2 regions of the Caproicibacterium argilliputei genome follow, and region 1 is predicted to be linked to the other one. Evidence: a T-box and tRNA genes for the amino acid it is inferred to sense, from the RefSeq annotation. Region 1 holds a T-box; the other holds one or more tRNA genes.
The links. The T-box of region 1 lies ahead of PXC00_RS02290 (valine--tRNA ligase). A T-box ahead of a tRNA ligase gene usually reads a tRNA of that ligase, here a tRNA-Val.
Positions count from the first base shown of each region.

Region 2: it has a tRNA-Val gene. The T-box ahead of PXC00_RS02290 (valine--tRNA ligase) is inferred to sense a tRNA for this amino acid. The anticodon was not compared.

Region 1 is NZ_CP135996.1:477,366-491,975, reverse strand. Features, by position in the region: gene PXC00_RS02315 (ABC transporter permease) at 1-143, opposite strand, end outside; gene PXC00_RS02310 (type 2 periplasmic-binding domain-containing protein) at 319-1,977, opposite strand; gene PXC00_RS02305 (ABC transporter permease) at 2,388-3,113, opposite strand; gene PXC00_RS02300 (ABC transporter ATP-binding protein) at 3,106-4,029, opposite strand; gene PXC00_RS02295 (bifunctional folylpolyglutamate synthase/dihydrofolate synthase) at 4,205-5,503, opposite strand; gene PXC00_RS02290 (valine--tRNA ligase) at 5,500-8,124, opposite strand; T-box leader at 8,179-8,396, opposite strand; gene PXC00_RS02285 (HAD family hydrolase) at 8,434-9,066, opposite strand; gene PXC00_RS02280 (tRNA threonylcarbamoyladenosine dehydratase) at 9,063-9,794, opposite strand; gene PXC00_RS02275 (Fur family transcriptional regulator) at 9,784-10,215, opposite strand; gene PXC00_RS02270 (GNAT family N-acetyltransferase) at 10,277-11,014, opposite strand; gene PXC00_RS02265 (peptide chain release factor 3) at 11,216-12,829, shown strand; gene PXC00_RS02260 (hypothetical protein) at 13,543-13,716, opposite strand; gene PXC00_RS02255 (glycoside hydrolase family 1 protein) at 13,979-14,610, opposite strand, start outside.
Region 2 is NZ_CP135996.1:634,337-648,946, forward strand. Features, by position in the region: gene PXC00_RS02970 (carbohydrate ABC transporter permease) at 1-856, shown strand, start outside; gene PXC00_RS02975 (type 2 periplasmic-binding domain-containing protein) at 958-2,751, shown strand; gene PXC00_RS02980 (SGNH/GDSL hydrolase family protein) at 2,828-3,484, shown strand; gene PXC00_RS02985 (alpha-L-fucosidase) at 3,490-4,986, shown strand; gene PXC00_RS02990 (YeiH family protein) at 5,057-6,067, opposite strand; gene PXC00_RS02995 (LysR family transcriptional regulator) at 6,185-7,069, shown strand; gene PXC00_RS03000 (cation-translocating P-type ATPase) at 7,439-10,063, shown strand; gene PXC00_RS03005 (methylated-DNA--[protein]-cysteine S-methyltransferase) at 10,181-10,669, shown strand; gene PXC00_RS03010 (DNA alkylation repair protein) at 10,656-11,366, shown strand; gene PXC00_RS03015 (cytidylate kinase-like family protein) at 11,346-11,957, opposite strand; gene PXC00_RS03020 (hypothetical protein) at 12,099-12,278, shown strand; gene PXC00_RS03025 (hypothetical protein) at 12,285-12,620, shown strand; tRNA gene PXC00_RS03030 (tRNA-Val) at 12,702-12,778, shown strand; gene PXC00_RS03035 (hypothetical protein) at 13,820-14,005, shown strand; gene PXC00_RS03040 (DnaJ domain-containing protein) at 14,095-14,610, shown strand, end outside.

The DNA.
Region 1 (14,610 bases):
AGTGTCAGCAAAATCAGTTCCTTCTGCTCAAACACCCGCTCGGAAAATCGCTTGTGAGAGCCGCCGCAGGAGGCGGCAAATCCTCCGTTTCCGTTCCGTTTTCTTCCCGACAGCTGAGATGCGGCTGCGCCTGATTTTCCCATCTTCAATCCCTCCAATTACAAATGCAGCACGCAGTGCTGCGCTGTTTTCAAAAAAGGTTTGGATCCTGCCTGGATTTTGTCTGAAAGCCAAGACGAAAACCAAGCAGAACTCAAACCCTGCGTCAAACTTGTTTCTCCGTTTTGCTCAGGAACAGGAAGCGTGCGCAGCGACGCCTTAATTCCAATCCTGAATGCGTTTCTTCGCCTGTTCGGTCAGGTAGGCATCGGAAGCGTCATAGTGGCAGGCGGTCATATCCTTTTTATAAGACTCCCAAACCGACTCAAACTCGCCGCTTTTTGCAAAGATTAGCTTTGGCAGATACCTCTGCGTCAGCTCGCTGGATTTCTGGGAAGCGGTCTTTACGTCTGTCATGGAATCCGGAATGGTAATGTCCCAGCCAAACCCGAATTTGGAGTCCTGTGAGGGCTTAAACATCTCATAAAAAGTTGGGATGTTGTACGCCTTCAGCACTTCTTTTTCATAGGATTTATACTTGGAACTAACATATGTTTCCGTATTCTGCGGCGAAATAGCGTTGCCGTCGCTGAACTTCGTGTCGGCATCCAGATTGGGATGCGGGAAAACCCACCAGTAGCCGACTCCTTGCTTCTGTGCATAGTCCGTGTCGTCCATGCGTGCAAGCTGTTTATCGGTCAGGGTCATCTTGCCGTCTTTCATTTCATAATCCTGCCCCTCAATACCCCAATTGACCAGCTTCATGATGTCCTCGCTGCACATGGCGTCCAAAAACTGAAACGCCGCGACCGGGTCTTTACAGCTTTTGGAAATGCAGACGCCCTGTGAAGCTGTAATGCTGGAAATGCCGTTGTAGGATTCGTTGGTAGAGCCGTCAAACGTCACGTTAATGGCAATCGGCACTTCATCGTACATTTTCTGCTGTTCCAGTGACTGAATTTGCTGGGTAATAGACCATCTCTCGTCATAAAACGCCAGTGCTCTGCCGTTTGCGATGTTGGCGTGCTCCTGATCCTGCGTCTGCGCAAAAATGTTCGAATCCACAATGCCTTTAAGCGCTTCCTCATTCAGCTTTTTCAGGTAGTCGTGCGTGCAGGACGCCAGCGCGAAGTTGTGCGCGGTGCCGTCCGCGTCAAAGTAGGAACCGCCGGTGTTTGGGCGGCCCGCCAGATAATTGCCGACATTGCTGATGAGGTACAGGCCGTCTTTGTCGCCGCGCGCCTCAAAAGGAATCACCTGCTTACCCTGATAGGTGGGGTTCTTCTTCACGAAATTTTCAAGCATGGTAAAGAACTGATCCAGGGTCATGTTACGCGGATAATTATTCGCGGCCAGCACGCGCTTCTGGACATAAAATCCTGCCGTTGCATACAGCGGCGTCACCGGCTTGCGCGAAGGCGACAGTGTGTAGATATGGCCGGTCTTCGGGTCTTTCAGTTTTTTCAAGTCATTGCCGTACCATTTCTTAATGTTTGTGCCGTATTTCTCTATGTAGTCTTCCAGCGGAACCAGTGCGCCCGCGTCGCGGTAAACATCGAATTCGTTTCCACAGTTGAGGAAGTCGTCATAGTCGCTGCTTGCGGTCTGCGTGGTGGCAATGGTTGCCTGGTCGCCGCCGACTTGATAGTCACACTTGAGCTTGACACCGGTCTTTTTGGTGATTTCCTTGCCCACCGTGGTGTTAGAAAGGTCAATTGCGGTGGTTGCCCCCAGCTGGTAAAACGAAAAGGTCTTGATGCCGTTGGCGTCGGTTTTTCCGGATTCCCCGCCGGCATTTCCCTGACAGCCGGTTGCCATGGTGGTAACGGCTGCCAGAATCAAAGCAATGGAAACAGACTGTTTGACTGGCTTTTTCAAAAAAAGCGCCTCCTCCGTTTAATAACGTTATAATTACGTCATTATTTTACGAGGTAAAGTATAAGTCTTATGCGCTATATTGTCAATACTTTTCTATAAAATTAAATATTTTTGTGATAAATTTTAATATAGTCCGGTACAAAGCAAAATCGCGCCTGTTTTCTCGCCCCAGACGTATGAAGTGCCATACGATGCTTTTCACGTCACATATAAATAAGTAACGTAATTATTAAGTCATAAATCATAGAACTTAGGCGATTCCTGTGCAGAAGCGCCCGCAAAATGCCGCGTTTGCACACCGCGCCGTCTGCGCATAAAAAAAGCGTATCCCCCACCCAACGCAGCAAGCGAAGGGAGAGAGATACGCCGGAGGGAAATGCCCTCCTGTTTCTATTTTCTTTTTCTTGTGGTCAGCTCATGTCTTTCTTGCAGAAGAGAACGGTTCCCGCCACGTAAAACAGCACCAGCGTCGCCAGAGAAATCAGCACCGGCCGCAGCAGTTGATTCACCGGATTTCCGCTGACGGAGAGAATCTGCGTTTTCAGCAAATATGCCGTACCGCCGTCCAAACGCAGCAGCTTTAGCAGCAGGTCAGAAAACAGGAACGCGCCGTAAAACAGGAACAGCCACAGCGTATTGCGGCTGCACAGCGTACTGAAGAAAGCCGCCATGCCCAGACACGCCGCATAAACCACACAGGACGCGGCGATGCGGATAAAGAACTCGCCAAGCAGCGCGCCGGTCAGCGCTGTGTCGTGCTGCAGCAGAACCATGGAAGCAGCAAAATACAGACCCAGCACCACAGCCATCATGAGCACACCCAGCAAAAATGCCGTAATCAGCTTGGCACTGTAAAGCATCACCCGGTTGGTGCCATAGGCCATGGTGTTTTTTGCCGTGTGCTCGCGGTACTCCTCATTCAAAACAATATCCGTCAAGCATGGCAAGACCATGACCGGCATCACCAAATACTGCAAAGCCAGCTGCAGCGCCACACTGACCGTATCCGCCTGCGGTGAGCCAGTATGCAGCGATACCACCACGAAAACAGCGAGCGCAGCGAGCACCAGTGTCAAAACATAAAAATAAGTGCGGTGAAACACTTTATAAAAATCCGCAAAAATGAGTTTAAGCATTCGTTGTTCCCCCAATCAGCTGAATGAAGTATTCTTCCAGATTGATACCCGCGCGGTACACTTGCGAAACCGTGATGCCGTTTTCCACCAGTTCCTTGACAAACATACCCGCATCATCCATCCGTTCCCCGACGTGCAGCGTGTGTGCATTCACGATTTCCAAGTTGCGACAGCCGCACCGGCTTTGCAGCAGGTTTGCGGCGGTCTGCGCATTGTCGGTGTCAATCCGCAGATAACTGCGGCATTTTTCCTGCAGATTTTGCGCGCTGATGTGCTCCACCATCTCGCCGTGGCTGATGAACCCATAGGTCGTGGCAATCTGCGAAAGTTCACCGAGAATATGGCTGGAAATGAGAATGGTGGTTTTCCGTTCTCGATTCAGCTTGCGGATAATTTCACGAAACTCCTTAATCCCCATGGGGTCCAGACCATTAATCGGCTCATCCAGAACCAAAACATCCGGGCTGTCCACAATGGCGGACGCAAGGCCGAGGCGCTGCTTCATGCCCAACGAAAAGTCGCGGAACTTTTTGCTGCCCGCGTCCGCCAGCCCAACAAATTCCAGCACCTCGCCGATGGCAGCCTTGTTTTTACTGCCGCGCTGCATCTGGTAATACGCCAGGTTGTCTTTTGCGGAAAGATACGGGTAAAAGCCGGGCGTTTCAATCATCGTGCCCATGTGCGCGCGCGCCGCCGCCAGACTGTGGGGCGTGGTCTGGCTGAAAAGCTCCAGACTGCCGGAAGTCGGCGGGGTCAGGCCGCAGATCATTTTCAGCAGGGTGGTTTTGCCCGCGCCGTTCTGCCCAACCAGCGCGTAAATGTCCCCCTGTGTCACCTGAAGGTTCAGATTGGAAACCGCGGCGGTCTTTTTATAAACTTTTGTGATGTTGTTCGCTGTAATAACTGCTTCCGTCATGCTTCTCTCCTCACGTTTCCTGTTTAATTGTTCTACTGTACTAAGTGCGTAATACAATAATACATTCATACAGATGGCTTGTCAAGTCTTTTTTCTATTTTTTCCGGACAGCAAAAAAACCGGCACCCCGCCGCAAAGCAGGGTGCCGGTTTCATCGTTTCATTTTTAAGCCGTCTTACCGAAGCAGCGGCAGCATTTCCAGTGCAATCGGGCGCAGCTCCCCGGCAAAGTACAGGGAGCCGCAGACCACCACGGCGCCGTCCGCCCCCGCAAGCTGCACCGCATACGCCAGTGCCTGCGCCGCATAGCTGCCGGTATGTGTTTCCACACCGGCCCGCCGCCAAAGCGCCGCCAGCGCCTCTGCCTGCAGGGTGCGGGGATTTTGAATCGACAGTGTGACCGCCTGCGCGAACAGCGGCGCCAGCGTCTGCACAAAGTGTGCCGTGTCTTTGTCCGCGCACATACCGGTCAGCGCCACCAGATGCTTTCCAGGCAGATAGCGGCGCAGACTTTCCGCAAGTGCCCGCGCGCCGTCCGGGTTGTGCGCGCCGTCAATCACCACAAGCGGGCGGCGGCTGACCACCTCAAAGCGGGCAGGCATCCGCGCGGCGGCAAGTCCGGCGGCGACAGATGCCTTGGTCATGCGGCACAGCCCTTTTCGAGTACGCAGCACCTGCGCGCAGGTCAGTGCAGCCGCGGCGTTAGTCACCTGATACGCCCCCAGCAGGCTCATCTCCAGCAGTTCTGTGCCGTACAGCATCCGCGTTCCGGTAAGCGTTTCTTGCGCCACCTGCAGCAGCGCGGGGTCGGTTTCCGTCAGGCGGCAGTGCCTCTCCTGCGCCGTGCGGCGAATCACCGCCAGCGCCTCCGAATCCTGTCCGGCGGCTGTAACCACCTCGCAGCCCTCCTTGAGAATCCCGCATTTCTCCGTGGCAATCTGCGTCAGCGTATTTCCCAGAATCTCCGTATGGTCATAGGAAATATGCGTCAGCACCGCGCAGAGCGGCGCGCGGATGACATTGGTGGCATCCAGCCGGCCGCCAAGACCGACCTCCAGCACAACCACCTCGCAGGCCTGCTGTGCAAACCAATACAGTGCCAGTGCGGTAATCGCTTCAAACTCGGAAATTTCCTGCCCGCTCTGTTCCAGTTTCAGCAGCGGCGGAAAAACTTCCTCTGCCGCCTGGGCAAGATTCCTGTGGGAAATCGGGCGGTTGTTAAGCTGTATGCGTTCACAGAAATCCGTAACAAACGGTGAAACAAACAGACCGGTTCGGTACCCGGATTTGCGCAGCATGGACGCAATCATTGTACTGGTGGAACCCTTGCCGTTTGTTCCGGCAACGTGCACAAAGGAAAGCCGCTCCTGCGGGTCGCCCAGAATGTGCAGCAGGCTGCGCAGATGTGCAAGACCCGGCACCTTTTGAAAGCGGTGCAGCGCAAAAATCTTTGCAAGCGTTTCCTCGTACGTCATTTCAGTGCGTCCAGGCTGGATGCAATCAGTTCGATGTGTGCTTTCAGCTTTTCCGCATTGGCACGCACGCCCGCAACGACTTTTTCGGGCGCTTTGCTCATGAATTTTTCATTCTGCAGCTTCGCCTGCGCGTTTTGGTAGCCCTTCTGCGCGGTTTCCAATTCTTTGGTCAGCCGCTTGCGCTCGGCTTCCTTGTCGACCAGTTCATCCATCTGGATGAAAATCTTCGCATCCGGCGTCACAATGGTCACCGCACCCGAAAGGTCAAAGGCAGCCGCTGTTTCAATGCCGGTTGCATACGCAAGCCGCTTGAAGATTTCTTCCCCTGCGCGGAAGGTATCCGCTTTGTCCGAAGCAATGTACAGCTTCGTCTTGCGGGACGGCTCCACGTTCATTTCCGCACGGCGGTTGCGCACGCCGCGCACCGCCGCCATGATGGCCTCCATCTTTTCCGCATCCTGCACAAAGGTCAGCGACGTGTCGTACTGCGGGTACAGCGCAACCATCAGCGCTTCGCCGGTATGCGGCAGCGTCTGCCAGATTTCCTCCGTGATGTACGGCATGAAGGGGTGCAGCAGCGCCAGCGTGCGGTTCATCACCCACACCAGTACCTGGCGCACCTGCTGCGCCGCTTCTTCATCGCTGCCGTTCAGACGAATCTTGGCAATTTCAATGTACCAGTCGCAGAACTGCTCCCACAGGAAATCGTGCAGCTTCTGCGCGGCGATGCCAAATTCAAATTTTTCCAGATTGTCGTTAATCTCTCCGGCAAGCCGGTTAAAGGCGTGCAGAATCCACTTATCCTCCATAGAAAGCGCCTGCGGCAGGGCGTCCGGCACCGCTTTGCCCTCGATGTTCATCAAAATAAAGCGCGAAGCGTTCCAAATCTTATTGGCAAAGTTCCGGCTTGCCTGCACGCGCTCTTCCGAGTAGCGCGTGTCGTTTCCGGGGCTGATGCCCGTAATCAGTGTAAAGCGCAATGCATCCGCGCCGTAGCTGTCAACCACCTCCAGCGGGTCAATGCCGTTGCCCAGGGACTTGCTCATCTTGCGGCCCTGGCTGTCCCGAATCAAGCCATGGAACAGCACCGTGTCAAACGGAACCTCGCCCATCTGCTCAATGCCGGAGAAAATCATGCGCGCCACCCAAAAGAAGATGATGTCGTAGCCGGTGACCAGTGTGTTAGTCGGATAGTAATGCGCCAGCTCCGCGGTTTTTTCGGGCCAGCCCAAGGTACTGAATGGCCACAGCGCAGAGCTGAACCAAGTGTCCAGCGTGTCCGGGTCTTGGTGCAGGTGGGCGCCGCCGCACTTGGGGCAGGTGTCCGGCGCGGTACGGGCAACAGTCATCTCCCCGCAGTCCTCGCAATACCACGCGGGAATCCGGTGACCCCACCAGAGCTGCCGGGAGATGCACCAGTCCTTGATGTTTTCCATCCAGTTGAAATAAATCTTGTCCATACGTTCCGGAATCAGGCGGACTTTCTTTTCCCGCACGGCGGCAATCGCCGGCTTTGCCAGCGGCTCCATTTTGACAAACCACTGCTTGGAAACACGCGGTTCAATCGTGCTGTGGCAGCGGTAGCACGTGCCAACATTGTGCTGAATCGGCTCGACACGCACCAAGAAGCCCTGCTCGTCCAGCTCCTGCACAATCTGCTTTCTTGCTTCCAAGCCGGACAGACCGGCGTACTTGCCGCCATTTTCATTGATGGAACCGTCCTCGTTCATCACATTGATGACCGGCAGGTTATGGCGGCGGCCGACTTCAAAGTCGTTCGGGTCATGCGCGGGCGTAATTTTCACAACGCCGGTGCCGAAGTCCTGCTCCACATACGCATCCGCAACCACCGGAATCTCGCGCCCGACCAGCGGCAAAATCAAAGTTTTGCCAACGATGTCTTTATAGCGTTCATCGTCCGGGTGCACCGCCACGGCGGTATCGCCCAGCATGGTTTCCGGACGGGTCGTGGCAAGCTCCAGGTAGCCGCTGCCGTCTTTAAACGGATAACGCAAATGCCAGAAAGAGCCGTCCTTCTCCACAAACTCCACTTCCGCGTCGGAAATCGTGGTTTTGCAGTGGGGGCACCAGTTGATGATGCGCTCGCCACGATAAATCAAGTCCTTTTCATACAAGCGCACAAAAACTTCCCGAACCGCTTTGCTGCAGCCCTCATCCATGGTGAAGCGCTTGCGGTCCCAGTCACAAGAAACGCCCAGCTTGCGCAGCTGCTGCTCAATGCGTCCGCCAAACTTTTCTTTCCACGCCCACGCACGCTTCAAAAATTCCTCGCGGCCAATCTGCTCCTTGGTAATGCCCTCTTTGCGCATAGCCTCCACAATTTTTGCTTCCGTTGCAATGGAGGCGTGGTCGGTGCCCGGCACCCAAAGCGTGTCGCGCCCCTGCATCCGCCGCCAGCGAATCAAAATATCCTGCAGAGTGTTATCCATGGCGTGCCCCATGTGCAGCTGCCCCGTAATGTTCGGCGGCGGCATCACAATGGTGTACGGTTCCTTTTTCGGGTCCGGCTCCGCGTGGAAGTAACCGCCCTTCAGCCAGAAATCATAAATCCGGTCTTCCACTTCGCCGGGGTTGTAGGTTTTTGCAAGTTCCTTGCTCATTCCGTTTTCCTCCTTCAAAATTAAAAAAGCCCCGGGCAGAAGTAAAAAACTCCTGTCCGGGGCGAAATGTACAAACCCATTCCGCGGTACCACCCGCATTGACCCGAAGGCCCGCTTGTTCCGTTAACGCCGGCAAACGGGCAGCCTTACTCTGCGTTCAGGCTGCCGGCTCCGGGGTGACTTATCCGCACCGGCACACGCACAGGCTTTCACCGTTCCGCCTGCTCTCTGCAGCTATGTGCCGGTGTCTTTTTCCCCATCGCTGCTGTTATCGATATAGTTGCATTATAAGCGCGCCGCAGTGGAATGTCAAGCATTTGCCAACCGCAGAAGCAGCGGCGCAACTTCTGCCAAAGAGGGCAGTACTGCATCCGCCAGCACGCGGATTTCCGCGTCCGGCTGCAGCAGGTCGGGAATCATCACCGTGTACATCCCCGCCGCGTGCCCGCCGCGCACCCCGTTAAAGCTGTCCTCCAGCACCATGCATTCCGCCGGTGCGCAGTGCACTGCATCGGCGGCTTTCCGGTAAATGTCCGGCGCGGGCTTGCCATGTTCCACTTGGTCCCCGCCGATGACCACGTCAAAAAAGTCCGTCACTTCCGCGCGGCGCAGCTTTTCCCCAGCATTTTCGGTCAGCGAAGACGTGGCAAGCGCCATGCGGTAGTCCTGCTGGCGCAGGTGCTGCAGCAAAGCATCCAGACCGGGCTTTTTCGGTACCCCCGGCGCCAGCAGCCGCTTTGTTTCCGCATCACAGCGCTCATACAGCACTTGTGGCGGCACATCCATATGCTGCCGGAACATTTCCTGGATTTCCGCGTGGCCGCGGCCAATCATCTGCCAGTACAATTCTTCCGGCACACCGGCTGCCATCCAGGCATCATGGTAAATCCGCTCTGTGTCAAAAATGGTGCCGTCCATATCGAAAATAACCGCTTTTATCATATCTGTGCTCCTGTAGAAAGACCGGTAAGCTCCCTGATGACCGCGCCCGCCAGAATCAGCCCCGCCACGCTGGGTACAAAGCTCACGCTGCCCGGCGTGGTGCGCTTGCCGGGGGCTGGCGGCTCTTCACTTGGCCGCGGAACCTGCGCCGGCTCCTCACTGCAGACCACCTTGAGCTTCGGCACGCCCCGCCTGCGCAATTCCCGGCGCATCACGCGCGCCAGCGGGTCCATCTGCGTTTGGAAAATATCTTTCACGCAGAAGCGCGTGGGGTCCAGCTTATTCGCGGCACCCATCGCGCTGATGACCGGCACGCGCGCCTCATACGCGCGCTGCGCAATCAGCAGCTTGGTGCTGACTGTATCGACCGCATCAATCACATAATTGTAGTGTGCAAAGTCAAACTGCTCCGCATTTTCCGCTGTGTAAAACAGGCGACAGCTTTCCACCTGCACACGGGGGTTAATGTCCAGCATCCGCGCGCGCATCACATCGGTTTTGTACTGCCCGATGGTACTGTGCAGAGCGATAATCTGCCGGTTCAGGTTCGACAGGCTGACGGTGTCTTTATCCACCAGCGTAAAGGAACCGATGCCGCAGCGGCAAAGCGCCTCCGCGGCAAAGCCGCCCACGCCACCCACGCCAAACAGCAGCACGGAAGACGCTTGCAGCTCCTCCAGTGCCTGTCCGCCCAGCAGCAGTTCCGTCCTTGCCCATTCATTTTTCATGCGGTTTCCCACTCCTCTTTGCGGCGCACTTCGGGCACAGTCCGGAAAGTTCCAGGCTGTGTCCGGTGATTTGATACCCGGTTTTTGCCGCCCATTCTTTCTCCAGCTTTTCAACTGGACAGCCGTCCAGCGGGATAATCTCGCCGCAGCCGGTACAGCGCAGGAAGTGGCAGTGGCGGTGGTCGTTCAGCTGAAAGTACGCCTTGCCGTCCTGCCCCAACTCCTTTGACAGAATTTCCTTTTCCGTCAGCGTTGCCAGCGTGCGGTACGCCGTGGAAACGCTCATATGCATGACCGGCAGAACCGCCATGTAGACCGCCTCCGCCGTCATTGGCTTCTGTGCTGTGCGAAGCACCTCCAGAATTGCCTCGCGGCGGCGGGTGGTTTTCAGTTCTTTGGCTTTTAAAGTTTCGTCCGGCATACACACACCCCCTGTACTTGCTATCCATTTGCATTCATTATAGAATTTTGCGGGGCAAAAGTCAATTTTCCGCACGCTCCGGCGCAGCCAGCCAGTAATGCGGCCGCGCGGCAACAGAAAGCCCCAAAGTGCGCTGCAGCGCAAAAGAAGCCTCATTGCCGAGGATGACATCGCAGAAAGCGGTGTGCCCTGCCGCAAGGTTCCGGTTAACCGCATCCGCCTCCAGCGCAGAGGCCACTCCCATGCGCCGGAATTTTGGAAGCACCTCCAGCATTCCCATGGCGCCTTCGCTGTGCTCGCCAATAAATCCAGTCAGCTCCCCGCCGAGAAAGGCGCCGTAAAAGACGCCCGCCGCAATCCGTTCCTGAATATATGCCAAATCATCAAACAGGTGGTACTGCTTCGCGACCGCTTCGGCATACGCCGAACCCAGCCTGCGGATATCAAACGTTTCTGAAACGGGCAGCGGCTCGCTGTCCGTATAAACCGCCGTTCGGCAGGGATTGCACATTCCCGGCTCAAATGCGTCCCGCCCGCCGCAAAGCCGCTCGAAAAGTTCCTTTTCGTAATCTTCATGCGCAACAAACATCTGTGGAACCTGTGGCAGACGGTTCAGCAGGCGCTCTGCAGCCTGCGGCGAAACCGCGCTTTGCAACACTGTCTGACCCAGACGAATCTGCACGCCGTCCTCACCCGCGTAAAGGAGTTGCGCCGTCCCCCTGCGCAGCGGCTCCAAGATGCTGATATAGTGCAGTGGTTCCTGCTTCAGACGGGAAGTCGCCTTTTCTGTCGGATTCATTTGCTTTCCGCTCCCTGCTTTTTATGAGATTTCTTTGATTATAGCACAATTCCTCAAACTTCTAAAAAACATTTGCAGGAAGCGCTGTTTTTTGATAAACTATAAGGTACGGAAAATTTGAAAGTTTAGGAGGGGCCCCTGTGTAAAACAGATTCATTTCGCGCATACAAGTATTACAATCATTCGGAGGGACCCTCATTTATGCTGGATTATAAACAGGAAATCGAGCGGCGCCGCACCTTTGCGATTATCTCGCACCCAGACGCCGGTAAAACCACCCTGACCGAGAAGCTGCTGCTGTACGGAGGCGCCATTCAGCAGGCCGGCATGGTCAAGGGCAAGCGAAATATGCGCCATGCCGTTTCTGATTGGATGGAAATCGAAAAGCAGCGCGGCATTTCTGTAACCTCATCTGTCATGCAGTTTGCGTACAACAATTTCTGCATCAACATTCTGGACACCCCCGGCCATCAGGACTTTTCAGAGGACACTTACCGCACGCTGATGGCGGCAGACAGTGCCGTGATGGTCATTGACGCCGGCAAGGGCGTGGAAAAGCAGACCCGCAAGCTGTTTAAAGTCTGCACGCTGCGCAACATTCCGATTTTCACGTTCATCAACAAAATGGACCGCGACGCCCGCAGTCCCTATGACCTGACCGAACAAATTGAAGAAGAGCTGGGCATCAAGACTTACGCGGTCAACTGGCCCATCGGCAGCGGCCGTGACTTTCAGGGTGTTTATGACCGCGCCGCAAAGAAAATTCTGACCTTTACCGCCGAAGAAACCGCCAACGGCGCGCATCAGGTAGCAGAATCCGCCAGTGACCTTTCCGACCCGAAGCTTGCCGGTCTGCTTGGCGATGACCTACTCGCAACTCTGCGGGACGATGTGGAACTGCTGGACGGCGCGGGCGAAGAATTTTCACTGGAAGACGTGCGGCAGGGCAAACTTTCCCCGGTCTTTTTCGGCTCCGCGCTGACCAATTTCGGTGTGGAACCGTTTCTGCAGGAATTTCTGCGCATGACCACACCGCCGCTGCCGCGTGAGTCCACCGCCGGAACGGTAAACCCGACCGACCCGGACTTTTCCGCATTTGTGTTTAAGATTCAGGCGAATATGAACAAAGCACACCGCGACCGCGTGGCATTCATGCGTATTTGCTCCGGTGAGTTTGACCGCGGCATGGAAGTCATGCATATGCAGGGCGGGCGCAAAATGAAGCTGATGCAGCCGCAGCAACTCATGGCAGAGCAGCGGGAAGTCATTGACCACGCGTATGCGGGCGACATCATCGGCGTGTTTGACCCGGGTGTATTTTCTATTGGCGACACGCTGTGCTCCCCTGCCAAAAAATTCACGTTTGGCGGAATTCCGACCTTTGCGCCGGAACATTTCAGCCGTGTTTCTCCGGTAGACACCATGAAGCGCAAGCAGTTTGTCAAGGGCATTACGCAAATCGCACAGGAAGGTGCCATTCAAATTTTTCAGGAGCTGAACGGCAGCATGGAAGAAGTCATTGTCGGTGTTGTCGGTGTTCTGCAGTTTGAAGTTCTGGAGTATCGCCTGAAAAATGAATACAAGGTAGACATCCGCATGGAAAGTCTGCCGCACGAATATATCCGCTGGATTCAAAACGAAGATCTTGACCCCAAGACTTTGGATCTGACCAGCGACACCCGTTGCATTCAGGACTTAAAGGGCAGCCACCTGCTTCTGTTTGTCAGCGAATGGAACATCTCTTGGGCAATCGACCACAACAAAGGTCTGCATCTCAGTGAATTCAGCAACGGGGAATCCCCGCAGGCAGGCTGAGCCTGCACGCGGTGTGGCAGGCTCAGCCTGCACGCGGTGTGCTGAAGCTCACGGGAACTTTCCCCTTTTCTTTTATAATCTGCGTCAAAAGGACGCAGACACTTCGAAAACGTTGCTTTCCGTCGCTTTCTCAGAAAGCGACTAAGGTTTGGGGCAACGCCCCAAGGCAGGCTCAGCCTGCACGCAGTGTGCTGAAGCTCACGGAAACTTTCCCCTTTTCTTTTATAATCTGCGTCAAAAGAACGCAGACACTTCGAAGTCCTTTCAGCAAAAGTTCCGCCCGCCCTTTCAAGGGCGGTAGGGTTTGGGGCAACGCCCCAAAGCAGGCTCAGCCTGCACGCAGTGTGCTGAAGCTCACGGAAACTTTCCCCTCTTCTTTTATAATCTGCGTCAAAAGAACGCAGACACTTCGAAAACGTTGCTTTCCGTCGCTTTCTCAGAAAGCGACTAAGGTTTGGGGCAACGCCCCAAGGCAGGCTCAGCCTGCACGCAGTGTGCTGAAGCTCACGGAAACTTTCCTCTCTTCTTTTATAGTCTGCGTCAAAAGAACGCAGACACTTCGAAGTCCTTTCAGCAAAAGTTCCGCCCGCCCTTTCAAGGGCGGTAGGGTTTGGGGCAACGCCCCAAGGTCTTAAAGGAAGAAGCAGGCTGCATAAAAAAAGAACACCGCCTTTTTTGGCAGTGTTCTTTTTCAATAGGTCATTCATAAAGAATCAGGAAAATCGCTCCCGCTCCGGCACTGGTTCCACACGGTCGGTGCGGTCGGCCCCGCCGACCAGGCTCGGGAAAGGTGTGCGGGTTGCGCTGGGCACCACGCGGATTTCCTGGCGTACCACCGGCTCTCCGACTTTCACTCTGTCCGGACGGTCTGGTTTTGTAACAAACATAGCGGGTTCCTCCTTGCTTCTTTGGGTTCTGTTTGCTTCCTCTGCCAGTATCATAGCAGACGGACAGGGGCAGGTAAACCCTTTTGGAGAAATGCCGAATTACTTTTTGTTTTTTGCAGGTTCGGCTTTTAAAAAACACGAGGATTGCTAAAAAGCTTTCAATTATTTTGCTTGGTATTCTATGCGCCCCCTGTACGCTTTACTTTGCAGAATAAAATAAAGTTTTCGGCGCTTTCCCCACATTTTCAAAAGTCGCACCGTTTCAGCGCAGGTAGTGGTCAATCATCGGCTGTGTGACACCGTGGTTCTGAATAATCTCCTTGTAAAAACGAGCACTGCGGCGGATGGTGCGTTTTTGCGTTTGAAAGTCACAGCCGATTAAGCCGAATGCAGCAGTTTCGCCTTCCGCCCACTCAAAGTTATCCATAAAGGACCAGTGGTAGTACCGCTCCACTGGCAGCCCACTTTCCGCAATCTGCCGCAGATGGTCATACAGAAACCGGCAGCGGTATTTGTCATCCCGGTCTGCCACGCCGTTTTCTGTCACCCATATGGGTGCCGTGAAGCGTTTGTAACGATGGCGCATAAGAATGCCCAGCCCCTCCGGATAAATCTCCCAGCCAAGGTCGTTAACCGGCCGCCCCGGTCTGCCGGCCGTATTTACACCATGCACCCAAATGCGGGTGTAGTAATTGATTCCGATGTAATCGTAAAAGCGACCGTCCCCCAGTGGCGCCTCCACCCCCAAGGGCAGCGTCAGCCGACCGGTGTACATCGCTTCTGTCAGTCCCTGAAACAGGTACTCCATGCCGTTCGCAAGCGGTCGGTCTTTTGGCTGTGCCGGTGTAAACACGCGCAGGTGCTCCGCAAAGCCAACCATGGTTCTGCCTGGAA
Region 2 (14,610 bases), 160 kb from region 1:
CTACCTGTTCTTTGCCGTCATGGCGCTGATCTGCGCATATCCGTTTTACTATTTGATTATCAACACCATCAGCGCGAACGGCTTGAGCGCAAACGGCGCAATCAACTTTCTGCCGCAGCAAATTCATTTTCAAAACTATGTGCAGGTGCTGCAGCTGGAGGGGCTGCCGTTGGCGGCAACCGTGACCATCGCCCGTACCGTTATCGGCACGGTCTGCACCGTGATGGCGTCCGCGTTTCTGGGTTTTATGTTCACCCAGCGGCGGATGTGGGGGCGCAAATTCTGGTACCGGTTTTTGGTTATCACCATGTACTTTAACGCCGGCCTGATTCCGATGTTTATCACCATGAAAAATCTGCACCTGACCAATACCTTTTGGGTTTACATTCTGCCGGCAATTGTGCAGCCATTTAACATCATCCTGGTGAAAACCTATGTGGAGTCCATTCCAAGCGCCCTGCAGGAGGCCGCCGAAATCGACGGCGCGGGCATTTTGACGGTATTCTGGAAAGTTATTCTGCCAACCTGTACGCCGATTTTGGCAACGGTGGCGATTTTTGCGGCAGTCGGTCAGTGGAACTCCTTTCAGGATACTTTGATTTATGTGACGGACACCAAGCTGTACTCGCTGCAGTACCTGCTGTACCAGTACATCAATCAGGCGAATTCACTGGCGATGCTGGTGAAAAACAACGGCACCGCCGGCATGGATATGGCGGCGCTCGCCACCCAGCAGACGCCGACTTCTATCCGTATGACAGTGTCGGTCATTGTGGTGCTGCCGATTCTGTTTATTTACCCGATGTTCCAGCGGTATTTTGTCAAAGGCATTATGATTGGTTCGGTCAAAGGGTAAGAGTCAGCGGGTGCGTGCCCGCAAAACAGTTGTCTGAAGCAGGCAAAAAGAAGCCTGTTTTATAATAGGTATCAATGCATACAAATGGGAGGATTGCAACAATGAGAGTGACAAAAAGAGTAGCCGCTGCACTGCTCTGTGCAGCAATGTTGGTCAGCAGCACAGCCTGCAGCGGGGGGAGCGGCTCGTCGTCCGTTTCTGCCGGCAGCGCTGCGGGGAGCACCGCCGCTTCCGATACCGGCACGGGCAGTTCCAAGTACAAAAAGTTTATTACCGTGGATGTCTTTGACAGCCAGGCAAACTATCAGGGCAAGCAGTCCGGCTGGTTTGCAAAAATTGTAAAGGATAAGTTTAACATGGAGCTGAACATCATCGCGCCGAACGTGGCAGGCGGCGGCGACACCCTGTTTCAGACACGCTCCGCCGCAGGCGACTTGGGCGACTTAATCCTGACCGGTGCCAACAACGGACGGCTTTCGACGATGGTTAAGGCGGGTCTTCTGGCAGACATGACCGACTTGATGAAGAATGAAAAGAACATTTCTAATTACAGCAGCGCCATCACAGAAACCAACAAGCTGGCGTCAAAAACAGGAATGTGGGCAATCCCCAGCCAGATTTCCAGCCAGACTGCAGACACCCCTAGTGAAGGCTTGGACCCGACCTTCGGCCCGTATGTCCGCTGGGATGCTTACAAAAAAGCCGGTTATCCGGAAATGAAGAGCATGGATGACCTGCTCACAGTCTGGAAAAAGATGCAGGATGCTGTGCCGAAGAGCGACTCCGGCAAAAAGACCTACGCTGTCTCCCTCTTTAAAGACTGGGACGACAACATGATGAACAATGCCAAGCAGCCTACCTGCCTGTATGGCTACGATGAGATGGGCTTTGTGCTTGCCAAAGCAGACGGCAGCGATTACCAGAGCATCGTCGACAGCAATTCGATTTACAACAAGGTGCTCAAGCTGTTCTTTAAGGCGAACCAGATGGGTTTGGTAGACCCAGAGTCCACTTCACAGAACTACGATACGCTTAACAGTAAGTACAAGGACGGTCAGGTTCTGTACTCGCCGTGGCCGTGGCTGGGGCAGGCCGCTTACAACACAACCGAACATAAGCAGGCTGGCAAAGGCTTCATGCTGGCACCGATTGACGACATGAAAATTTTCTCCTACGGCTGTGTGCCGAACGGCAATCCCTCCAACTGCATTTCCATCGGCAGCAAGGCGGAGGATCCGCAGCGTCTGGCAGACTTTATCGACTGGCTCTACTCGCCGGAAGGCATTGAGGATACCATGGGCGCCGGCCCGAAGGGCTTGACCTGGGAAATGAAGGACGGAAAGCCGGCTTTGACGGAGTTCGGCAAGAAAGCGCAGCTTGGCGGCGACGCAACACTTCCGGCGTCGTATGGCGGCGGCAGCTGGAAAGACGGCGTTTCGCAGCTGAACTTTAACACCGTTACGCCGGTCGACATCGACCCCGAAACCAAGTCTACCTATTCTTACACCATGTGGGACAGCGTGCTGAGCGAAAACACAACGGCACTGGACACCGATTGGCAGAAAAAGATGGGCACAAAAACAACGATTGACTATCTCAAAAAACATGATATGCTGATGGTAGCGCCCGGCAGCGGTTACGCTGCGCCGGAGGTCAGTTCCGACATCGCAACGCTGCGCAATCAGTGCAAGCAGGTTATTGTTGCAGATTCCTGGAAAATGATTTTCGCAAAGGATGAAAATGAATTTAACAGTCTTCTGAAGGATATGCAGACCACAGTGAAGGGCTTGGGTTACGACCAGGTTTTGGCGGTGGATATGAAGGATGCAAAGGATCAGCAGACTGCCCGCGAAACGATCATGAAGACAAACGGAAGCAGCGCCAGCAGCAAATAAGCGCTGAAAACAGGAGGGCACTGGCTCAAGTCAGCGCCCTCTTTTTCTGGGTGTAATGAATTAGGAGGACTTTAAAATGTTACTGGAAAAAGGAAGCAGGCTGGTCATGATTGGAGATTCCGTGACAGACTGCGGCAGAAATTATCAGGCGGCGCCGGCTGCGTGGGACTCCTACGGCGATGGCTACGTCCGTTTGGTCAATGCTGTGCTGACCGGCTTGGCGCCGGAGCAGAAAATCATGGTGGTTAATAAAGGCGTCAACGGCGATACCATCCGCCACCTGAAAGCACGCTGGAAGCAGGATGTGACCGCCCTGCATCCGGATTATCTTTCCGTGATGATTGGCATTAACGACGTCTGGCGCCAGTTTGACGGGGAGCTGCAGCAGCTGGAAACGGTCAGTCCGGCGGAGTACGAGCAGACATACTGCGAATTGCTGGAACAGACCAAGCCACAGGTAAAGAATATTTTCATTTTTAGTCCGTTTTTTATGGAGCTGAACCGCAGCGATCCCATGCGCCGGCGGGTGGATGAGTACGCCGCCATTGCGCGCAGGATTGCGGAAAAGTTTGGGCTGCCGTACATCGACGTGCAGAAACGAATCGACCGATATCTGCAGTCGCTTTCCTATTTTTACATCAGCGCGGACCGTGTGCACCCCAACCTGCAGGGTCACATGATTTTGGCGAAAGCATTTTTGGACACTGTCGAATTTGACTGGAAAGAAAGGTGAGTAAAATGGGAACAGAGAGCACAATTCCCTTTGACGAGCAGGCATATTTGGCTGAGATTGACCGGGTGGTCGGGCAGGGGCCGTTTCATGACAACTGGGATTCGCTGGCCGCGTTTGAGCCGCCGCGCTGGTTTCGTGAAGCAAAATTCGGCATTTTCCTGCACTGGGGCATTTACAGTGTGCCGGCATTCAATAATGAGTGGTACTCGCGCAATATGTACATCCAGGGGAAGCCGGAGTACGAGCACCACCGGGAAACCTACGGCGCGCAGGAACAGTTCGGCTACAAAGACTTTATTCCGCAGTTTCGTGCGGAAAAGTTTGACGCGGCGCAGTGGGCGGCGCTGTTTCGGCAGGCCGGCGCCAAGTATGTGTTTCCAGTGGCAGAGCATCATGATGGTTTTCAGATGTATCGCAGTGCACTTTCACACTGGAATGCGTGGGAAATGGGGCCGCACCGCGACATCCTCGGTGAGCTGAAGCTTGCGCTGGAGGCGCAGGGGCTGACGTTTTGCACGTCGTCGCACCGCGCGGAGCATTGGTTCTTTATGAGTCACGGCAAAGAATTTCCGAGTGACATTCATGAGCCGCTGCACCGCGGGGATTTTTACTGGCCCGCCATGCCGGAACCGAATCCTGAAGACCTGCAGAGCAAGCCATACCCTACGGAAGCGTACCTGACCGATTGGCTGCTGCGCACCTGTGAGCTGATTGACCGCTATCGCCCTGCCGTGCTGTACTTTGACTGGTGGATTCAGCATGAAGCCTTTAAGCCCTACCTGCGGCGGCTGGCGGCGTATTACTACAACCGTGGCGCACAGTGGGGCAAACCGACCGCCATTTGCTACAAACATGATTCCATGATGTTTGGCAGCGGTGTGGTGGAGGTGGAGCGCGGCAAATTTGCACAGGCGCAGCCGTTCTTCTGGCAGTCTGATACCGCCATTGCAAACAATTCCTGGTGCTATACGGATTCCCTGGATTATAAAACACCGCGTCAGATTCTGCTGGAGCTGGTGGATATCGTCAGCAAAAACGGCAACTTGCTGCTGAATGTCGGGCCGAAGTCCGACGGCACCATTCCGGACACCGACCAGAAAATCCTGCGGGAAGTCGGCGGTTGGCTGCAGGTGAACGGCGAGGCGATTTATGGCAGCCGCCCGTGGCGCAAGTGCGGCGAGGGGCCGACCAAAGAGGCGCAGGGGCAGTTTACAGACAGTCAGGAGCCTGCATACACGCCGGCGGATATCCGCTTCACGGTACACGGCGGCAGCCTGTACTGCACAGTTCTGCGCTGGCCGGAAGACGGCTGTGTGACCGTGCGCTCCCTGAGACTGCCTGAAAACCAAAATATTCCGGAGTTCCACGGTCTGATTCAGAAGCTGTCGGTGCTGGGCTGCACGGAAAAGCCAAAGTGGACGCGCGATACCGCGGGGCTGCACCTGCAGGCGCCATTTATGAAAAGCGCATACCCGGTGGTCATCAAAGTGGAAATGCAGTAAATGAAAAAACCTGCTGCGGGAAGTATGGATTCCCGCAGCAGGTTTTTTATGCTTTCATAGAGAAGCTGTTTTACCAAATACCCAGAAAACGCTGCATCAGCAGGCTGACGCAACTGATGGCAACCCAACAGCAGAAGCCGAGGAAAATCGGCTTGGCACCTGTTTTAATCAATTTCACAATGTGTGTGTTTAAACCGATGGCGGCCATTGCCATCACAATGAAAAATTTGCTCAGCCATGTCAGCGGGCCTGTCACCGCAGCCGGAAAGGAGAAAACCGTGGTTGCGACCGAAGCAAGAACAAAGAACAGGACAAACCAAGGGAAAATTTTTCGCAGCTGCACTTTGCTTGCGCCGGATGCTTCTTCACAACGGCGCGTACGAATCAGGGAAAGCACCAGCGTGATGGGAATAATGGCCAGTGTCCGTGTCATTTTAACGATTGCCGCGCTGTTCAGCGTGTTGCTGCCGTGGATTCCGTCCCAAGCGGTTGCCGCTGCCGTGACAGAAGAGGTGTCGTTGACGGCAGTACCGGCAAACAGACCGAATCCGGTATTAGAAAGGCCGAGCGCGCCGCCGAGTGCCGGAAAAATTATGGCGGCAATGACGTTAAAAAGAAAGATTACAGAAATTGACTGCGCAATTTCTTCATCGTTTGCATCAATGACCGGTGCGGTTGCCGCAATGGCAGAACCGCCGCAAATGGAGGAACCGACGCCAACGAGAACAGCGCTGTTTTCTGGAATTTTCAGAATTTTATAAAGCAGATACGATGTCAGCAGAGAGGTGGAGATGGTTGCCGCAATAATGGGGAGGGACTGCTTTCCCTCTGCCAGCACATCTGCCAGATTCATACCGAACCCCAGCAGAACAACTGCAGTCTGGAGAATTTTCTTGGAGGTAAAGTTGATGCCAGGGTCAAGGGATGTCCGCTTTTTCAGCAGTAGTGCCAGCACCATGCCAATGAGAATGGCAAACACCGGACCGCCAATCACCGGGAAAAGCGTGCCCAGCAGCATGGCGGGTACGGCGATGGCAAAGCAGAGCAGCAGACCCTTTCCGTTTTGTTTCAAAAAGTTCATTGTATGTTTCCTTCCTTTCTACAGCAAGTATCATAACACGCTTCTTCGATAAAATAAAATTATAAATATTTATTTTATCATCAATTTGTTTTATAATAGAAAGCAGGAGGCGATGCTATGCTGGATTATCGGATGGAAACATTTTTTACAGTCTGCCAAACTATGAACTTTACACACGCGGCACAGCGGCTGCATCTTACGCAGCCGGCGGTATCCCACCAGATTCAGCAGCTGGAAGAGCTATATCAGGTTAAGCTGTTTGAAAATCACGGAAAGAAGCTGACCCTGACACCGGCCGGCCGCGCGCTGCAGTCCGCTGCGGTTACCATGCGGCACGATTCGCTGCTGCTTGCACAGCAACTGCGGCAGATTGACGGCGGGGCGCGGCAGATGATATTTGGCGCTACGCTTACGGCGGGACCTTATGCAATTCTGCCGCCGCTGCTGCGGTATCTGCAGGCGAACCCACAGCTGAATTTGAGACTGGTAATTGCGGATACGACCGACCTGCTGACACAAATTGAGCAGGGGAAAATTGACTTTGCCGTAGTCGAAGGTTTTTTTCCGAAAAAGGAGTATGAAGCGATTCCCTATGCGCGAGAAACGTTTGTCGCCGTCTGCGCGCAGGACTATGTTTTCCACCGGTCGGTGGAAACCGTGGAGGATTTGCTGGAAGAGCGACTGCTGGTGCGGGAAAAAGGCTCCGGCACACGTAGTATTTTGGAAACCTATCTGCACAGCCGCAACCTGATGCTGGAGGATTTTCCGCATTGGGCGGAGGTGAACAGTATTCTGATGCTGAAGCAGATGGCCTGTGCGGGCTGCGGTGTGACTTTTCTGTATGAAACCGCGGTACAGGAGGAACTGCAAAACGGCTTGCTGCGGCGCGTCCCGCTGCGGGATTTTTCGCTGGCACACGATTTTTCGTTTGTCTGGCGGCGCGGGAGCGTTTTTTCTGCGCACTATCGGCAGATTTTTGAGGACTTCTGTGCGCTGCGGTGAGCTGATGGGTTTTCCATGTGTGTCGGATAATCACAGCAGGATGCGCGCAGAATAGTGGTACGGCTTTCACAGCCAAAAGGAGAACAGCAGGGCAGCCGATGCCGCTGCGGAGTCTGTGAGGCTTTTCTTTATACAGAAATGTACCAGGGGGCAGCGCTTGACAAGTTTTGTGTTTTCCCGTATAATAGCTCTTGTCTTCTTAAAGGGAGTAGTTTGAAAATGCACTGCCAACACCTCGGCCTTACAGCCTGGCAGTGTGTGCCGAATTCGGTAACAAGACTTTTCGATGACTGTTCATCTTTGCGTGAACGGTTGGCGATAAGTCTTTTTTATTGCCTGCCGCACGCGCTAAAAAAAGGAGCGTATCAAATGGCAGACAATTTTTACAACCTTTCCGCAGCAGAAGCCCTGCAGAAAGAAAAGACCGGCGCACAGGGGCTGACCGCTGCACAGGCGGCGGAACGCCTCGCGCAGTTTGGCCCCAACAAGCTGGACGAGGGCAAGCGCAAAAGCACCTTTGTGGTGTTTTTGGAGCAGTTTAAAGACTTGCTGGTCGCCATCCTGGCGGTGGCGGCAATCATCTCTATGATTTCCGGTCAGGTGGAAAGCACCATCGTCATTTTTGCGGTGTTGATTCTCAATGCGATTTTGGGTACGGTGCAGTATGTGAAGGCGGAAAAGTCCCTTGCCAGCTTAAAGGCGATGTCCACCCCCACTGCCAAAGTCCTGCGGGGCGGCACCCGCATGGAGGTGCCCTCCGAGCAGGTGGTGCCCGGCGACATCGTGCTGTTGGAGGCGGGCGATTTGGTCGTGGCGGACGGCCGCGTGGCAGAGAATTTTTCGCTGAAAGTGAATGAAAGCTCGCTGACCGGCGAAAGCGTGGATGTGGAAAAGTCGGAAGAAACGCTTTTGCAGGAGAAGGTGGCGCTCGGTGACCGCAAAAACATGGTTTTTTCCGGCTCGCTGGTTACGTACGGACGCGCTTCCGTGGTGGTGACCGGCACCGGTATGCAGACGGAACTCGGTAAAATTGCCGCGTTGATGAACCAAACTGAGCAGCGGCGTACCCCCCTGCAGAAAAGTTTGGATGATTTCAGTAAGAAGCTTTCGATAGTCATTATGGCAATCAGCGCTGTGGTGTTCCTGCTTTCTGTATTCCGCACGCATATGCCCATTTTGGATTCGCTGATGTTCGCTGTAGCGCTGGCGGTTGCCGCCATTCCGGAGGCGCTTTCTTCCATTGTAACCATCGTGCAGGCGGTCGGCACCCAGAAGATGGCGAAGCAGCACGCCATTATTAAAGATTTAAAAGCGGTGGAAACACTCGGCTCCGTGTCGGTCATCTGCTCTGACAAAACCGGTACGCTCACGCAGAACCGGATGTGCGTACAGAAAATTTATGCTGACCATGCCATGCTGGACGGCAAAGATTTGGAACTGGCAAACGACCCGCAGCGATTGCTGCTGAAGACTGCCCTGCTGGCGAGTGACGCAACAGAAGATGAGGAAGCGGGCACGGCCATTGGCGACCCGACCGAAGTGGCACTGGTGCATTTGGGCAGCCTGTTCGGTGTGGAGGAAACCACTTACCGGAAGCAGCATCCCCGCCTGCGCGAGTTAACGTTTGACTCGAACCGCAAGCTGATGAGTACGCTGCACGAAATTGACGGCAAACCGACCCTGCTGACCAAGGGCGCGATTGACGTGCTGCTGCAGCGTTCTACCCATCTGTTTACCAGTGACGGCATTGTGCCGATGACAGACAGCGAGCGTGCCGAGATTGCGCGCGTGAATCAGGAGCTTTCCGAGCAGGGTCTGCGCGTGCTGGCGTTTGCCTGCCGCGAACTGCCGGAAGTGCGCGACCTGACATTTGAAGATGAAAATGCCTTTATCTTTATCGGGTTAATTTCCATGATTGACCCGCCGCGCGAGGAGTCTGTGCAGGCGGTTGCCGACGCCAAGCGCGCGGGAATCCGCACTGTGATGATTACCGGCGACCACAAGGTGACGGCGGCCGCGATTGCGAAGCAAATCGGCATTTTCGAGGATGGCGACCTGGCGGTCAACGGCACGGAGCTGGACGCTATGACTGACGAGGAACTGGACAAAAAGCTGCCGAATATTGCGGTGTACGCCCGCGTTTCTCCTGAACATAAAATCCGCATAGTCACGGCGTGGCAGCGGCGCGGATGTATCGTGTCCATGACCGGAGACGGTGTAAATGACGCGCCTGCGCTCAAGCAGGCGGACATCGGCGTGGCCATGGGCATTACCGGCACTGAGGTCAGCAAGGATGCCGCCTCGATGATTCTTTCGGACGACAATTTCGCGACCATTGTCAAAGCAGTTGTAAACGGCAGAAGTGTGTTTGCAAACATCAAAAATTCCATCCAGTTTTTGCTTTCGGGCAATATGTCCGCCATTCTGTGTGTGCTGTTTACGTCCCTGATGATGCTGCCGGTGCCGTTTGCGCCGGTGCACCTGCTCTTTATTAACCTGCTGACCGACAGCCTGCCCGCCATTGCCATTGGCATGGAACCGGCGCGGCGCGGCCTGCTGGACCAGAAACCGCGCAACCCGAAGGAGTCCATTTTAAACGGCAGCCTGCTGCGCAAAATCTTCGGGCAGGGTTTGCTGATTGCTGTCTTTGTGATGCTCGCGTTTTACAGCGGCTACTCCGCGGGCGGCGCGGCACTTGCCAGCACCATGGCATTTGCGACGCTGACGCTTGCGCGCTTGTTCCACGGCTTTAACTGTCGCGGCCGCGCGTCCATTTTCCGTTTGAAATTCACCTCAAACCCTTACTCGCTGCTGGCGTTCTTTGCCGGAGTGGCACTGCTGGCACTGGTGCTGTTCGTTCCGGCAATGGAGGGACTGTTCCTGGTGGCGCCGCTGACCGGCGAACACGCCATGCAGATTCTACTGCTTGCGTTTGCGCCGACCCTGCTGATTCAGGTCTTTAAGGGTATCCGCGACCGTGTGGAAAAAGCATAAAATATCGGAGATTTTTAGAATGAGAGCTGCCGCAGGTGTATTTTCCTGCGGCGGCTCTTTTCGGAATTTCGGAAGTATGGTATGCTTGTGGGAGAGAAAAGGGAAGGGGGCGCAGTCATGCGGTCTTTTTTGCCGTACCACTCGCCGGTCGGCACGCTTTGGGTGATGGAAAACGGACAGGCAATTACGGAAATCAGAAAAAGCGAAACACCGCCCGCCATAGGGATACAGCAGGAAACACAGTTGCTGCAAATGGCGGTGCAGCAGCTGCAAGCGTACTTTGCAGGCAAGCGGAAAGTGTTTTCCCTGCCGCTTGCTCCGAAGGGAACGCCGTTTCAAAAGCGGGTGTGGCGTACCCTGCTGCAGATTCCCTATGGGGAAACACGCAGCTACGGGCAGATTGCGCAGGCAGTGGGAAACCCAAAAGCTTGCCGGGCAGTCGGCATGGCGAATCACCGCAACCCGATTTTGCTTGTGGTGCCGTGCCACCGTGTCATCGGCAAAAACGGTTCGCTGACCGGCTACGGCGGCGGGCTAAAAACCAAAGCCTACCTGCTGCAGCTGGAGCAGGGTGACCGGAAAGGAATCCTGTATGGAAATTTTTGAGTTGGAGCAAATCCTACACACGCTTGCAGAGCCGTCTTACTGTGCATTTTCCGGCAGACTGCTTCCGCCGGAGGCGGCACAGAGGCTGCTCGGCGTGCGCCTGCCGCATCTGCGAAAAATCGCCCGGGAACTGGCCCGCGAAGACTGGCGAACGTTTCTGCGGGGGTGCCCGGACGATTACTTTGAGGAAACGATGCTGCAGGGGATGGTCATTGGCTGCGCAAAAGCGGAGCCGCAGGAAACCCTTGCATATGTACAAAATTTTGTGCCGAAAATCAATAACTGGTCAGTGTGCGACAGCTTCTGCGCTGGGCTGCGGGTGGCGCGCAGGGCGCCAGAGCCAGTTTGGCGGTTTTTGCAGCCGTATCTGGCAGACGAACGTGAATACTTTGCACGCTTCGGGCTGGTGATGCTGCTGGCTCACTTTGCGGATACAGACCACGCACAGGCGGCGCTGCAGCGGATTGATCGGATGACCAGCCGGGCATACTATGCACAGATGGCGGCGGCGTGGGCGGTGTCAGTTTACTATGTGCACTGCCCGGAAATAACGACTGCGTACCTGCACAGCAGTCGTCTGGATGCGTTTACCTACCGAAAAGCGCTGCAGAAAATCACCGAGTCCAACCGCGTGCCGCAGGCACAGCGGGAAGCCATCCGCGCGGGGCTGCGGTCCTCAGCCCAGTTTCATCTGTGATGCGCGCAGAATCAACTGTGCGGCGTTGTCCAGACCAATGCTGCCGGTGTTGAGACACAGGTCGTAGTTTTCCGGGCTGCCCCACTTGGCGCCAGTGTAAAAGTTGCAGTAAGCGGCGCGGCGCTTGTCGACTTTGGCAACAATGTCGCCTGCCTTTTGTGTGTCAACACCGTATTCCTCAATGGTACGCTGCACGCGCAGCTTCCGGTCTGCATAGAGGTACACTTTGAACACGTGCGGAAAGTCGCGCAGAATATAGTCCGCGCAGCGACCGACGATGATGCACGGCCCTTTTCTGGCGGCTTCCTGGATAATCTGTGTCTGCAGTAGAAACAGCTGGTCATTCAGGGGCAGGTTCGCGGCGGTGCCGGGCATGGCGTAAGAGTAGTTGCCCATCACCAGGGAGTACAGCAGACTGCTGGTGTGGCGTTCATCAGCTTTCTGAAATACTTCTTCGCTCATGCCGCTTTTTTTAGCAGCAAGTGCAACCAGTTCTTTGTCATAGTAAGGCAACTCCAGTTTTTCAGCAAGGGCGCGGCCAATTCGGCGGCCGCCGCTTCCATACTGGCGGGCAATGGTAATGACAGGCATGGTGGGCACCTCGTTTCTGGTGAAAATTTATAAAATATAATTGTATATTATAAATTGTTTATCGCAAAATGTCAACTACTTGACAACACAGAGAATTCATCCTAAAATGACTCTAAGAAAATGTGAGAGAAGGACAAGCAAATGGATACACCGTTTTGGAAAAAGGTCGGCGCGTTTGCGCTTTTTATTGTTGTAATTGTTCTGCTTTGCAATGTACTTTCCTTTGTCTTTAGGATTGCAATGCTTGTCGTGGCGGTTGTGCTGACCGTTGCTTTGGTTGCTTATATTGTTGAGCACCTGAAAAAGAAGCGGAATGGATGATGGAAAATGCAGATTGCAGTGTATGTGGTTCCAATAGCGGCGATGGCAGTGCTGCTGCTGCTGGCGGTGCAATTAGTGCGCGGACGCGCCGGCAGAGTTGCAGCGCTGTTCAGCAGTGTGCCTGCCGACAAAAAAAAGAAGGCTGACCAATGGCGGACGGGTCGCTTTTTGGGCAAATGTCTGTTTGCGGAGACCGGCTGCCTGTTGCTGCTCTTTGCAGGTGCATGGTTGGCGCAGATTTGGTTGATGATTGCAGGCCTGCTGGCAGTGGTGGCTGTGACGGGTGGGGCATTCCTGCTGGTGGCAAGGGATGGCCGTTCTGCTCAGAAAAAAGCGCCGTAAACGCATTTTTTGAAAAAAAGCTTGCTTTTTCTGCGAAACTGCAGTATAATAAACAAGCGCTGTTGAGAAGAAATAATATTTGGACGTTTAGCTCAGCTGGCTAGAGCATCCGCTTGACGTGCGGAAGGTCATAGGTTCGAGTCCTATAACGTCCACCAAAAATTGTGATAATGAGGCGAGTTGTGGTTGCAACTGGCCTTGTTATCATAAACGGATATGTTTAGCATTTTGAAATACTAAGCACATCCGTTTATGATAACCTCTAGCAGCGCTGTGAACACTGCAAAAAAATTATCATAAACTTTTAAGTCTTGCATACGAGCATGGCGAATGCTTGTCCATTGCCGGGGTGTAAACACACCGGACAGTCCTTTCAGGGCGCACACAATGCGGTGATGCGTTCAATGTGCAAGTATCATTGTTCCTTCCGGGATTATTGCCACTGACAGCCGATGTCAGTTGGTGGGAGTTGTGGCTCGCTTCTCAATTACAGGTCATGGCCACCCACAGGCTTTGCGCTTTCACTGTCGTGTCCTCTCGGTACACGTTGACGTTTGCGCGCCGGACAGGGATTAAGATACACAAGACTTTTGGGTTTTCAAAGATCTCACAAGTGCATTACAATATTTTCAAAGTAGCCGCTGCATTGAACAGTCCGTCACGCTACGGAAGCTGGCGAGTTACCGAGAAGATAAAGACAATGCACATTGTGGCGCTTTTTTACTTGGCGCGTCCGGAACAAGTTGTTGTGAAGCAAAAAAAGAAACGGCTTCCATTCTCCTGCGCAAAAGGTTAGAATGAAAGTCGCTTGACAAATGTATGAAGTTAACGCTATAATACTAGCGAGTAACTGCATTTCACAAGTCATAACGGTTCGTGTTAAACCTTTATGGCGCATGGTTGCTGGACGTTTTGTGGACGTTCAACAGCCTGTGGTTTGCATATTCAATTTCTACTTACTTCGCCATAATACCATATTATGGCTTAGAAATCAAGTAGGAATTTTCCAACCGCCTGAAAAGGCGGTTTTTTCTTGCTCATTTTCTTTTGCTTTCCTGATTCCTATATCCATTATACAATGAGTACCTTTATATCACAAGCTGTAAAATCACTAAATCTGTAAGCTAAAAATTGTGCAATATATCAGTACCCTTATTTCACAGATTGTGTTATGCTTAAAATGAGAAATGGGGGATATTATGAAAACAAGTGAAGCGCAGCGACGAGCTGTCGACAAATATAATACTAATCATGATGATGTGAAGGTACGCTTTAAGAAAGGCTCCAGAGATGTTGTGCGCGCCTATGCGGTGGTGCACGGTTATAACTCTTTACAGGATTACATCAAGCAGCTGGTGCAGGCCGACTCCGGCATAGAGGTGTAAGTGCGACAATTTGTCGGACTTGCACTTGCATTTTCAAATCACTTTGGTATAATAAAGCTATCCTATAAATACAAATTTTGGTGATGAAAATGGATTGTTATCAAATATTGGGCGTTTCACCCGATGCAACACCGGAAGATATAAGAATAGCTTATCGAAATCTTGCAAAGAAATACCATCCAGATAATTATGTGGGTAATCCTTTAGCTGACCTTGCATCTGAAAAGATGAAGGAAATTAATCAGGCGTATGATGCAGTTAAATCAGGGGCAGCCAATCCTACTGCCGAAGATTCGTCCTCAGATGATTTTACAATAGATCCGTATGAGGTATTGGGCATTTCTCCTGATGCAACGGTGAATGATATTAAATTGGCTCATATAATGTATATGCTCCACCATAAGGGGGACGAAGAAGCTCTACGTATTGGGAAAATAGCATATGCCTTTCTTATGAAAGATTACCCTGACAGTGAAGATACAAATGACAGCGAGTATATGAACTATAATGATTCATATACTTATGAGACTTACGAACCGGAACAAATTACATATCACAGGAGAGATATAATTCACACGTTACCTGTACTTGATTTCCTACTATCA